Regions from separate parts of the Vibrio sp. C8 genome, predicted to be linked through region 2. Evidence: predicted binding sites of a transcription regulator. Region 2 holds the regulator's gene; each other region holds the start of a gene.
The links. Region 2 encodes CRP, which controls carbon source genes, mostly activating them, when cyclic AMP is high. Its sites were predicted from a motif close to TGTGANNNNNNTCACA; they were not measured.
Positions count from the first base shown of each region.

Region 1: deoD (purine-nucleoside phosphorylase) is a predicted target of CRP. The motif match lies at 1,479-1,494, and genes of this name have one in related genera.
Region 3: ACRQQK_RS15755 (CTP synthase) is a predicted target of CRP. The motif match lies at 1,593-1,608, and genes of this name have one in related genera.
Region 4: cdd (cytidine deaminase) is a predicted target of CRP. The motif match lies at 1,539-1,554, and genes of this name have one in related genera.

Region 1 covers NZ_JBPAOE010000022.1:348,905-352,094, reverse strand. Annotated here, with positions in the region: gene ACRQQK_RS12925 (transposase) at 1-584, opposite strand, end outside; gene deoD (purine-nucleoside phosphorylase) at 653-1,363, opposite strand; gene ACRQQK_RS12915 (YbgA family protein) at 1,693-2,646, shown strand; gene ACRQQK_RS12910 (MerR family transcriptional regulator) at 2,636-3,190, shown strand, end outside.
Region 2 covers NZ_JBPAOE010000033.1:111,429-114,618, reverse strand. Annotated here, with positions in the region: gene astD (succinylglutamate-semialdehyde dehydrogenase) at 1-584, shown strand, start outside; gene ACRQQK_RS14805 (2-oxoadipate dioxygenase/decarboxylase family protein) at 736-1,539, shown strand; gene crp (cAMP-activated global transcriptional regulator CRP) at 1,643-2,275, opposite strand; gene ACRQQK_RS14795 (phosphoribulokinase) at 2,519-3,190, opposite strand, start outside.
Region 3 covers NZ_JBPAOE010000044.1:41,800-44,989, reverse strand. Annotated here, with positions in the region: gene ACRQQK_RS15755 (CTP synthase) at 1-1,508, opposite strand, end outside; gene mazG (nucleoside triphosphate pyrophosphohydrolase) at 1,713-2,516, opposite strand; gene relA (GTP diphosphokinase) at 2,621-3,190, opposite strand, start outside.
Region 4 covers NZ_JBPAOE010000008.1:88,245-91,434, forward strand. Annotated here, with positions in the region: gene sbcB (exodeoxyribonuclease I) at 1-363, shown strand, start outside; gene ACRQQK_RS04980 (CidA/LrgA family protein) at 413-778, shown strand; gene ACRQQK_RS04985 (LrgB family protein) at 778-1,455, shown strand; gene cdd (cytidine deaminase) at 1,659-2,546, shown strand; gene ACRQQK_RS04995 (EAL domain-containing protein) at 2,617-3,190, opposite strand, start outside.

The DNA of each region.
Region 1 (3,190 bases), on a different contig from region 2:
GAGGAGAACTGAAAACTGCTGGCGTGGTTAACCCAACGCGCGTCGATCATCGCGAGTTTTCTGCGACAGCGACTGGCGATATGTTCAATATGATCGTAAAAGGTTTTCGGGTTGATGCTAAGTTTACGGCAGATTTCTCGTACCGAATAACCCATGAAAAGTAACCCGAATAAGGTTTCTTGGAACAAGAGTTTTTTATTCGCACCAGACCATTTATCGACAAAAGTAGAGTGACAAGATTTGCAGCGATAGCGTTGACGATCGCCACTGTAGCCAAAGGCATGATAGAGGTGTTTGTGTGTATGGACTGAAAGCCCTGCGTTTTCACATTCTAGGTTGCGACAGGCAGGTAAGCCGTCACTGTGAAGCTGACGTAAACGAACTAGTTCGTTGAGGACTTCTTTGTTATTAAGTAAGGGGGGGAAAGCACCGCACTCACGACAAACCATCGTTGGACGCTTAGGATTTGCGCGCTGCAAAACATACCGTTCTGCATCACTCAAACCAAAGTTGTCACACGCCAATGTTTTACAAAAGTTGAGCTGCAAGCCATCAGCGTCCGCAGGTAATTGGTCGGTCGACACGATCTCCCCCTCGGTAATTTGGAAGGGTGCCAAGCGCGCTACTCGGCAACCCTAAAGTAAATTTTGAATTACATGGTGATAGCTGTTTCAAGTGCTACTTGCATCATTTCATGGAAAGATTTTTGACGATCTTCTGCACTGAGTTTTTCACCACGTAGAATATGGTCAGACACGGTCAGAATAGTCAGAGCGCGAGCGCCCAAATCTGCTGCTACACCGTAAATACCTGCAGCTTCCATATCAACACCTAGAATGCCAAGTTTCTTCATCTTCTCGAAAATTTCTGGCTCAGGAGTGTAGAACAGGTCTGCAGAGAAAATATTACCAACTTTAACCGAAACATTTTGAGCACGAGCTTGAGCAACAGCCGCTTCTAATAGATCGAAATCAGCGATTGCAGCGAAGTCATGGTTGCTGAAACGGATACGGTTAACTTTAGAGTCAGTAGATGCGCCCATACCGATAACCACGTCCATCAGTTTAACGTCGTCACGTACAGCACCACAGCTACCTACACGAATTACGTTTTTCACACCGTATTCAGCAATCAGCTCGTGAACGTAGATACAGCATGATGGAATACCCATACCGTGACCCATTACAGAAACTTTTTTGCCTTTATATGTGCCGGTGTAACCGAACATATTACGTACGTCACACACTTGCTTCACGTCTTCAAGGTAAGTATCCGCAATGAATTTTGCACGAAGCGGGTCACCAGGCATTAGTACTGTTTCAGCGAAATCACCAGGTTGTGCGTTAATGTGTGGGGTTGCCATAATTGTTCTCCAAAAATGTTCAGCCAATTAAACAGTATTGCATATCAAATTACTATTTCTGTTGACTGTGGATTTGTCTGTTGAGGCAATATTAGTGAGTAATAGCTGGGTTTCTTGCGATTTTGGTCACAAAAAACGCGACAGTGGTGCGTCGGACGAGGGTTGATAACTAAATGTGTTGAAACTGATAAAGCAATCGATACAGGAAAACGTTGGCTTTATTTGTACGAATTTTAAAATTGTATAACTAGTTTCAAATGTGCTATAACTTGTACAAAGTTTTCTTTTGTATAATTGTTATTGTCAACTTGAGAGAAGAGGGCGCTGATATGGCTGATTCACCTATTTTGTTGGGCATTAGTGCTTGTGTTCTTGGACAGAACGTTCGGTTTGATTCTGGGCATAAAGCCAGTCAATTTGTTAATAAAGAGCTTGCGCCCTATTTCGAGTTTGTTCCCGTATGCCCAGAAGTTGGGATGGGGTTACCTGTGCCTCGTCCACCAATACGCCTAATTTCCAATGATGAACGTATTTCTCTGGTTGAAACCAAAGATCCAACCAAAGACCATACTGCAGGTTTGCTGCAATATTCTGAGCAAAAAATAAATCAACTAAAAGATATGCATTTGTGCGGCTACATCGTCTGTGCTAAGTCGCCTTCTTGCGGTATGGAAAAAGTAAAAGTGTACAAATCCCACGAAGCAGAAAAGAGCGGTGTTGGGCTTTACACACAAATGTTGATGGAAAAAATGCCTTGGCTTCCGGTGGAAGAAGACGGAAGGCTCAATGACGCGGTGTTAAAGGAAAACTTTATAACGCGTGTTTACTGCCTGCATGATTTCTATCAGACGCTGGGTAAAGAGCCAACCGCGGGCAAAGTCGTGGCATTCCACTCTCGCTATAAGCTGACGTTAATGGCTCATCACCCAACCTCTTATCGTGAGCTGGGAAGATTAGTGGCAAATGTGGCAAACTACGCGCCCGACGAGTTTATTGAGCTATACCGTTTAGGTTTGATGCAAGCTTTGAAAATCAGAGCCAGCAGAAAGAATCACACTAACGTATTGATGCACCTTCAGGGCTACTTTAAACGTTCGCTTGATAAGTCTCAGAAAAAAGAACTCTCAGAAGTTATTCATGATTATAGAAAGGGTATGTTGCCGCTGCTCGCGCCAATTACCCTAATTAAGCACTATTTGACGTTATATCCAGATTCTTACCTGATGCAGCAACGCTATCTGGACCCATATCCACAGGAGTTAAAGTTACGCTATGGCTTATGAACAAAAGCTATACGCTATTCGTGAAGTAGCAGAATTAACCGGTGTTAAGCCCGTAACACTAAGAGCTTGGCAACGCCGATACAATTTGGTTCAGCCGCAAAGAACGGAAAAAGGCCATCGTTTATTTAACCAAGAAAATATCGATAGCATTAAAGAGATTCAAGGATGGCTGGCAAAAGGCGTATCCATAGGAAAAGTGAGCGAGTTGCTGAAAGGCGGCGTTCCTACTGATGAGTTACAGCAGGAAACGCGAGTACAACTGGAAGAGTGTGAGCAGTTACTTACTGCACTCTCTCAACTGAATCGTGGCAAGTCAGAGAACATTATTGCTACGGTAATGAAAGAGTATCCTTTGGATATTGTTGAGAGCCAGTTTGCGTTTCCGGTGATTGATGCTTTAGAGCGAGTGAAAGGCCCTCTGCGCTCTTTGCAAAAAGGTCTGTTTCAATCTCTGATGATCAATAAGCTTTCATCGATTCTGGAAGCAGAAAACAAAGCGGCTTACAAAGGTAAATGCTTATGTGTCAGTTATGATCCGGTGGGT
Region 2 (3,190 bases):
GTGATGAACTGGTTGCTCGCTTAGTTGAAGCGACGAAGAAGCTGCGCATGGATCAGCCATTTGCTGAGCCAGCACCATTTATGGGGCCTCAAATCTCTAAAGCGGCGGCGGACTTCATTCTTAATGCCCAAGCCAACCTACAATCTTTAGGCGGTAACAGCCTTGTTGAAGCGCAAAGTAAAGGTGCTGCATTTGTATCTCCGGGTATTGTTGATGTTACTGCTATCGCAGAGCTTCCTGATGAAGAGTACTTCGGCCCACTACTGCAATTGGTGCGCTACCAAACTCTAGAGCAAGCGGTTGAGCTGGCTAACGATACTCGCTTTGGTCTCTCTGCTGGCTTAGTGACAACAGAAGATGCGGAGTGGGAATACTTTGTTGACCATATTCGTGCCGGTATCGTGAACCGTAACCGTCAGCTAACGGGTGCAAGTGGTGATGCTCCATTTGGTGGTCCAGGTGCTTCGGGTAACTTACGTCCAAGTGCATTCTACGCTGCGGACTACTGTGCATACCCAATGGCGTCGATGGAAGGTTCTGCAACCGAGCTTCCGGCGACACTAAGCCCAGGTGTTGAGCTATAACAAAGTTATTCAGGCTTCATCGAAAGGTGAAGCCTGTTTGTCTAAAACTGAAAATCAATAACGACTTAAACTCGATAAACAGTAGTAATCTGCTTTATGTAACCTCTTTTTCCAATCCAATACGTCGTGTTCATGAAGCCAAGGAGGCAATATGACACCAGAAGTTCTGTTTCAATCATTGTGGAATGATTACATCACTCGCCTTTGCCCTTCTGCAGATAAAGTTCATCGCCTGTTAGAAGAAGGTGAAGCGCTAATCAATGACCATATTGCTTTGCGCACATTTAATGTTGCGCCGCTAGGTTTGGCGACGTTAGCAAAACCTTTCTTAGCCCTCGGATACAAAGATTGTGGTGACTATGTTTTTGAAAGCAAAAAACTGGTTGCAAAACACTTTGAACATCCGGATCCTCTTCAGCCAAAAGTATTCATCAGTGAACTGAAAGTTGAAGAGTGTTCACCACAGCTACAAGAGATCGTTGCGAAGTTGGTTGAGCAAGTCGATGCAACTAAGCTCGAAGGTGATGCATTCCTTTATGGTGGTCGTTTGTGGGACATTAGCTTTGCTGATTACCAGTTGCTAGCAGAAGAGAGCGAGTACGCTTCTTGGTTAGCGGCCCATGGTTATGGAGCGAACCACTTTACGGTTAACGTAAACCAGCTCAAGGCATTTACAGAAGTAAAACAAGTGAATGACCATTTACGTGGCGCAGGTTTTACTATCAATGAATCGGGCGGTGAAGTGAAAGGAACACCAGAAGTACTGCTTGAGCAGTCTTCAACTATGGCAGATAAAGTTCCAGTAGTATTCAGTGATGGTACTGAAACGGTACCTGGTGGCTTCTACGAGTTTGCTAAGCGTTATCCAATGGCAAACGGAGAGCTATATACAGGCTTCGTAGCTGCATCTGCAGATAAGATTTTCGAGAGTACCGATAGTAAATCTCTTGCTTAGTAGAGAGAGATAACTTACCGAGCTTTATGCATTCGTTAATAGAGCCGCAAAAAGAAAAGCCACCAGAAGGTGGCTTTTGAATTTTGTGTAATAGCGTTAGCTATTAACGAGTTCCGTACACAACGATAGTCTTACCGTGAGCTGAAATTAGGTTCTGCTCTTCAAGCATCTTCAGAATACGACCTACTGTCTCACGAGAACAGCCAACGATTTGACCGATTTCTTGACGAGTAATCTTGATCTGCATGCCGTCTGGGTGAGTCATTGCGTCAGGCTGTTTCGCTAGGTTAAGAAGCGTTTGTGCAATGCGGCCTGTTACGTCTAGGAACGCAAGGTCACCAACTTTCTGGCTTGTTACTTGTAGACGACGAGCCATTTGACCAGAAAGACGCATTAAAATATCTGGGTTAACTTGGATAAGCTGGCGGAACTTCTTAAATGAAATCTCTGCAACTTCACATGGAGATTTAGCTCGAACCCATGCTGTACGCTCTTGACCTTCTTCAAACAAGCCAAGTTCACCGATGAAATCACCTTGGTTTAGGTAAGAAAGGATCATTTCCTTTCCTTCTTCATCTTTAATCAGTACCGCAACAGAACCTTTAACAATGTAGTACAAAGTTTCTGCTTTCTCGCCCGCGTGAATCAGCGTGCTTTTTGAAGGGTACTTATGAATGTGACAATGTGAAAGAAACCACTCTAATGTTGGGTCGGTTTGAGGTTTACCTAGAACCATAATATCTCACTTCCTCTGCAGGGTACGCTTGCTGCTATCCATATTATTTAGCAAAGCTTAAAATAGGTTTACTAGAATAAGAGGACTTTATGGTCGCTGCAAGCTATCTTGTGTTTCGGTTAAGAATAGTATCCTTTTTCAGCGACATTTTCTTGATTTTAATCGTGTCCATACCTTGATTTTTTACGCAAAAATGTGCACATGGTCACGGTATCGGAACTAAACGCATAAACCTTGTTTCGATTAGCCAATTTTCCCCGTTTCAATAAGTTGCTGTAGGATTGGTCTTACGATTAATTCCATAGCAAAACTCATTTTTCCTCCCGGAACCACAATGGTGTTATGGCGGGACATAAAAGAGCCATCGATCATTGCAAGTAGATATGGGAAGTCGACATTTTTAATGCCACGTAGGCGAATGACTACAAAACTTTCGTCCAGACTAGGGATGCCTTTGGCATTCAGTGGGTTGGATGTGTCTACAGTTGGAACTCGTTGAAAGTTAATATGCGTGCGTGAAAATTGTGGTGTGATGTAATTGAGATAGTCATCCATTGAGCGGACGATAGAATCCATCACGGCTTCGCGCGAGTGTCCCCGATCGCGAGTATCACGGACGTACTTTTGAATCCATTCAAGGTTAACAATAGGTACCATGCCAATCAGGAAATCGACATGCTGCGCCACATTAACCTCACCATCTACCACACCGCCATGTAACCCTTCATAGAAGAGTACGTCTGTACTGGTTGGAAGCTCTTGCCATGGAGTAAATGTTCCGGGCATTTGATTGTAGGGAACTGCCTCGTCAAAGGTATGCAGATAGCGTCGGATTTGGCCTGTACCTGCTTTTCCGTATTGACGGAAAAATTCGCTCAAAGCGCCAAAGTCGTTGGCTTCTGGACCGAAGTAGCT
Region 3 (3,190 bases), on a different contig from region 2:
TTCTCAATCACTTCAACCAATTTCTTGTCAGCAGATAAGCCTGAAACTTTTAGGCCAGCTTTTTCAATCTGCGGACGAAGATTATTGTTTACTTCATAACGGTGACGGTGACGTTCATGGATCGTCGCACTACCGTATAGTTGGTAAGCTTTAGTACCTTTTTCTAGGTGGCATAGCTGAGAACCTAGGCGCATTGTTCCGCCAAGATCAGAAGTCTCTGTACGCTCTTCAACTTTACCTTCACTATCTACCCATTCAGTAATCAAACCTACCACAGGGAACTTAGTGTTTTTGTTAAATTCTGTTGAATGTGCACCTTCCATACCAGCAACGTTACGAGCGTACTCGATAAGCGCTACTTGCATACCTAGACAGATACCTAGGTAAGGAACCTTGTTTTCACGTGCGTATTGAGCAGCCATAATCTTGCCTTCAATACCACGGTCACCAAAGCCACCAGGAACCAAAATTGCATCAAGACCTTGCAGAACTTCGAAACCACGAGTTTCTACGTCTTGAGAATCTACATATTTAATCGTTACATTCAAACGATTTTTTAGGCCAGCATGTTTTAGTGCTTCGTTTACTGATTTGTAAGCGTCTGGTAGTTCAATGTACTTACCAACCATACCGATAACAACGTCACCCGTTGGGTTCGCTTCTTCGTAAATAACTTGTTCCCATTCAGATAGATCAGCTTCAGGAGCATTGATACCAAAACGAGTACAAACTAAATCATCCAAGCCTTGCGACTTGATCAATTGAGGGATCTTGTAGATTGAATCTACGTCCTTCATTGAAATTACTGCTTTCTCAGAAACGTTACAGAAAAGTGCAATCTTCTTACGCTCGTTTGCTGGGATCATACGGTCGCTACGACATACTAGGATGTCAGGCTGAATACCGATAGATAGCAGTTCTTTTACAGAGTGTTGAGTTGGCTTAGTTTTCACTTCACCTGCCGCAGCAAGGTAAGGAACTAGAGTCAAATGCATGAACATTGCGTGTTCACGGCCGACTTCGATTGCCAACTGACGAATCGCTTCCATGAATGGTAGAGATTCGATATCACCAACAGTGCCACCAACCTCAACGATAGCCACATCGTGACCTTCGGAGCCCGCGATTACACGGTCTTTGATAGCGTTAGTGATATGCGGGATAACCTGAATGGTTGCACCTAGGTAATCGCCACGACGCTCTTTACGTAAAACATCAGCATAAACACGACCAGCAGTAAAGTTATTGCGCTTGGTCATCTTAGTACGAATGAAACGTTCGTAGTGACCAAGGTCAAGGTCTGTTTCAGCGCCATCTTCCGTGACAAACACTTCACCGTGTTGAGTAGGGCTCATTGTGCCTGGATCAACGTTGATGTAAGGGTCAAGCTTCATCATAGTCACTTTAAGACCACGAGCTTCTAAAATAGCCGCAAGCGATGCTGCTGCAATACCTTTACCTAGTGAGGATACAACCCCGCCAGTAACAAAAATATAATTTGTCGTCATGTTTAACCTGAAATTGGTTGAATGAGGGAAATGGATTTCTTCTGGACGGGACGAAACTATACCAGAACCCAATTACCGCCACAACGTGAAATCTATCACACTCAGTTTTTAATTTTTTGCTTCAAATCAAATAGCCTTATCGCAGAATGCAAACAAAGTAATTTAATTGAGTTAATTTTGTCTCAAAAGGTCGTATTCAGACCTTTATTCAAGACCTTTTTCCCTTCTTTTCACTCGCTCCCACATGCCATCTAGCTCTTGCAATGAAAAGTCCGTCAAGGTTTTATCCTGCTCTCTCACTTGAGTTTCAACACCTTGAAAGCGCCTTACAAATTTACGATTAGCTTTGGCTAGAGCAACTTCAGGATCTTTTTTCAGGTGACGGACTAAATTCACCGTGGCAAACAGCAAATCACCCAGTTCCTCTTCAACTCTCGCTTCATCAACATCGACATTGATGGCTTCGGCAACCACTTCTTCAATTTCTTCATGCACTTTGTCTACAACTGGACCTAAAGTCTCCCAGTCGAAACCGTATTTTGCGCATTTTTTTTGAATCTTATTCGCTCTCGATAACGCTGGCAGCGATTGTGGTATAGAGTCTAGAATACTTTGCTCGCTTTTGCCTACTTGGGCTTTTTCAAGGGATTTTTCCTTTTCCCAATTGGCATTCAGTTCCGCTTCATCAGCAAATTGTGCATCCGAAAAAACATGAGGATGGCGGCGAGTCAGCTTTTCATTCACCGTCTCGACCACTTCACGAAAGTCGAACAAACCTTGTTCCCGAGCCATCTGACTATAGAAAATCACCTGAAACAGTAAGTCACCGAGCTCTTCTTTTAAATTGAGCCAATCTTGATTGTGAATGGCATCCACCACTTCATAGGTTTCTTCAATGGTGTATGGAACAACGCTTTCAAAAGTCTGCTTCTTATCCCAAGGACACCCTGTTTCCGGGTCACGCAATTTCGCCATAATGTCGACTAACTGCTCGATTGGATGACTCATATCTATTTCCTTAAAAATATCCACCAGCAAGCGGTGATTAGGGATAGAAAAGAAAAAGGTAAGTGGCGAACCACTTACCTTCAATTTCAATCTGATATATAGAATTAACCAAGACGTTTAACAAGCATGACGTCTTTAACTTGTTCTACTCGCTTAGACACGCGAGCCAGAATTTCGATGTTGTTAACCTCTAGTTCGAAATCCATGGTCACAATTTGGCGTTTGTAGTCACTACGACTCTTCATCGTAAGCACTTTTACCTTCTCGTTTGCCAGCAGACTAGTGATGTCTTTCAGCAAGCCTACACGCTCCATCGCTTCCACTCGTAAGGTCAGGATATAAGAACCCATAAATCCAGCGCCCCAAACGGTATCAATGATACGTTCAGGTGCGTGGTGACTCAGTTCTTCTAACTGTTCACAATCGCTTCTGTGTACCGAAATCCCCCGACCTTGAGTGATATAACCTTTGATTTCATCACCCGGAATCGGCTGACAACAACGCGCAAGGTGCGTCATCAGGTTATCGACTCCTTCAACCACTACCGCATCTTTTTGCGGACGATGAGGAGCTGACGATTTCGACTCGTCTCCCTTGAGTTTTTCAAGAACGAGTTTGTCTTCTTCTTCCGCGGTCGGCTTATTCACTAGCGCATTGATGTGGTTGACGATTTG
Region 4 (3,190 bases), on a different contig from region 2:
GAATATGAACAGAGCACCGATGTCGATACGCAGTTATACGAAGGTTTCTTCTCTCCGGCGGACAAAGCGTCGATGGAGATTATACGCAGTACACCACCAGAAAATTTGGCAGCACTGGACATCACTTTTGCCGACAAAAGAATCGAGCCTTTATTATTCCGTTATCGTGCCCGTCACTTCCCATGGACACTGGATGAAAATGAACAGCGCCGCTGGGCGAATCACTGTCGTGATTTTTATGAGTCGCGAATTGAAGATTACATGCTCAATTTAGAAAACTTAGTTCATGAGCATGAGAGTGACGAAAAGAAAATCGCTATTTTAAAATCTGTCTATCAATACGTCTCAAAACTCGTTTCCTAGGGGCTATGTCCCTAGGTTTATCTATACATATAAATGGCAACAACGTTTCATGGCTCAAACCGCACTTAAATACCTAGTCTCAATGGGAATGATATTTCTCTGCTTGCTGGCAGGTAATAATCTTCAAACTTGGTTAGGCATTTCTATTCCTGGCAGTATTATTGGCATGCTGATCCTGTTTGGCCTCATGTCGAGCGGACTCTTACCGTCATCTTGGGTGAAGCCAAGTGCAAGCTTATTCATTCGCTATATGGTTCTACTTTTCATCCCGACCAGTGTCGGTCTTATGGTGCATTTCGACATACTAATAAACAACATTTGGTCTATCTTAGCCAGTGCCATCGGTGGTACTACATTAGTGCTTGTGATCCTAGCCTTCTCACTTGATCGCATTTTGAAAAAAGGAGGCAAATGATGTGGTTGCTAGTCACTATCGCGGTGTTCTTTGTTTCTAGATGGATCGCTCGCAAGCTAAATTCACCGTTTGCCAACCCACTGTTGATTAGCATAGGTCTAATCATCCCTGCTCTGATGTTGCTGAAAATCCCTTATGAGACTTACGAGCGAGACAACCTATGGGTGAACTACATGCTTCAACCCGCCGTCGTTGCCTTAGCTTACCCTTTGTATGAACAACTTCCTCAGATTCGTGCAAACTGGAAAATCATCATGCTTGCCTGTGGTGTCGGAAGCGTACTTTCTATGCTGACGACTGGGATCATTGCCGCATCAATGAATGTTGATATCGCTTTAATTGCAGCACTCATGGGTAAATCTGTCACCACACCGATAGCGATGGAAGTGGCAAATAATTTAGGTGGAGAGCCAGCAATTGCAGCCATAATGGTATTGCTGGTTGGCGTTTTTGGCGCCATTGTGGCGTACCCAATTTATAACATGCTGAATATCACACATCCCATTGCTCGAGGCTTAACTATGGGTAATGTCTCCCACGCCCTCGGCACAGCGACTTGTGCGGAAAAAGATCAGAAAGATGCGGCTTTTAGTTCACTCGCTCTGGTCGTTTGCGGTGTCATAACCTCTGTTCTTGCCCCGAGTTTATTTGCTTTTGTCCTTTGGTTTGTTCACTAACTCTTTGACATATCTATTTAATTAGGCTCAGACAGCATTTGCTGTAGATTCTGAGCCTTATTCCTATCTATCAACCTCATATGTGTGACATCACTCTAATTATGTAAACATGTAATACGTTGCATTTGATAATGAGATTTTGATCGCAGTAAATCTAGTATATTCCCCTAAACTAAAGCTCAATGTATTAATTAGGAATATCTATGAAAGGCCGTATTGAACAGGCATTAGCAGACATGCAACGACCGCTGGCGGAGTTTTTATCGCCAATCGTATTAGCTGATGAGTTTGACGCTACTCTATCTCCTGACCAATTTAAGCAACTACTTTCCGTTACAGGATTGAGTGACGCAGACCTTCGTATTGAATTACTGCCTCTTGCGGCAGCATATGCTTACGTACCTATTTCGAAATTTTATGTTGGAGCTCTAGCTCGTGGATTGTCTGGCCGCATTTATTTCGGCGGCAACATGGAATTCTCAAAAGTTCAGATGGGACAAACCATTCACGCAGAACAAGCAGCTATCAGTCATGCTTGGATGAAGGGTGAGGAAGGCATCAGTGATATCACTGTGAACTACAGTCCTTGCGGTCACTGTCGCCAGTTCATGAACGAGCTTACCACCTCGAAAAGCTTGATGATTCAGTTACCAAAACGTGATGCCAACTCTCTGCAATACTACTTGCCAGAATCTTTTGGCCCTGCCGACCTAGGTATCACTCAAGTACTGATGAACAAAAGCGACCACGGTTACAAATGCGAGGAATTAGATCCGCTGATGCAATCGGCCGTAGCAGCACTCAACAGCAGCTATGCCCCTTACTCTGAAAATTTAAGTGGTGTGGCATTGAAATCATCGTCCGGTAAAACTTATTTGGGCGCATATGCGGAAAACGCAGCGTTTAACCCAAGCCTGCCGCCACTGCAAGTCGCTTTGATTCAGATGAGAATGGCTGGCGATTCTTTCGACAACATCGAAGCGGCCACTCTGGCTGAGCTTGAGAAAGGCAGCGTGAGTCACTTTGTTGATACTCAAGCGACACTTGCGTCACTGAGTTCTTCTTTGCCACTAAGCTACATCGCACTTTAACAGTAGCTTAGTCATGTAAAAGCCAGACTCTTGTCTGGCTTTTTTGTTGTCAGAGACTTTTTCTATTAACCTACATCGCAAACTTGTCTAAAGCTTGTTGTTTATTCATAGGTTTGAAGAAGTAATAGCCCTGAATTTCATCTACGTTCCAGACATTGAGTTTACGAAGCTGAGAAGCGGTTTCAACCCCTTCAGCCACGGTTGTCATACCGAGTTCTTGGGACATATGAATAATATTACGAACTAATGATTTCGCTTTATCATTTGTCTCTAGACTATCAATATAAGATTTGTCTAATTTTATGATATCCAATGGGAAATTGCAGAGTGAGCTAAACGATGAATACCCTGTGCCAAAATCATCTAACGCAAGCTGAATCCCTAAAGATTTGACCGCTTCCATTCGCTCAACGATCTCATCTTCAGTACCTATCAGGATACTCTCCGTTAACTCCAGTACCAATTGTCCTGGTAACAGTTGGTATTTCTCTATCAGGTTGACCAAAGTTTCCACCAAACTCTTATGGTGGAAATGAGGTGTCGACAGATTCACGTGGATACTCAGCCTATTTTGAGAAGAACTGGTGCTCTTATACTGAATATCACGAATAAACTCACACGCCTGCTCAAGAATGACCTCTCCC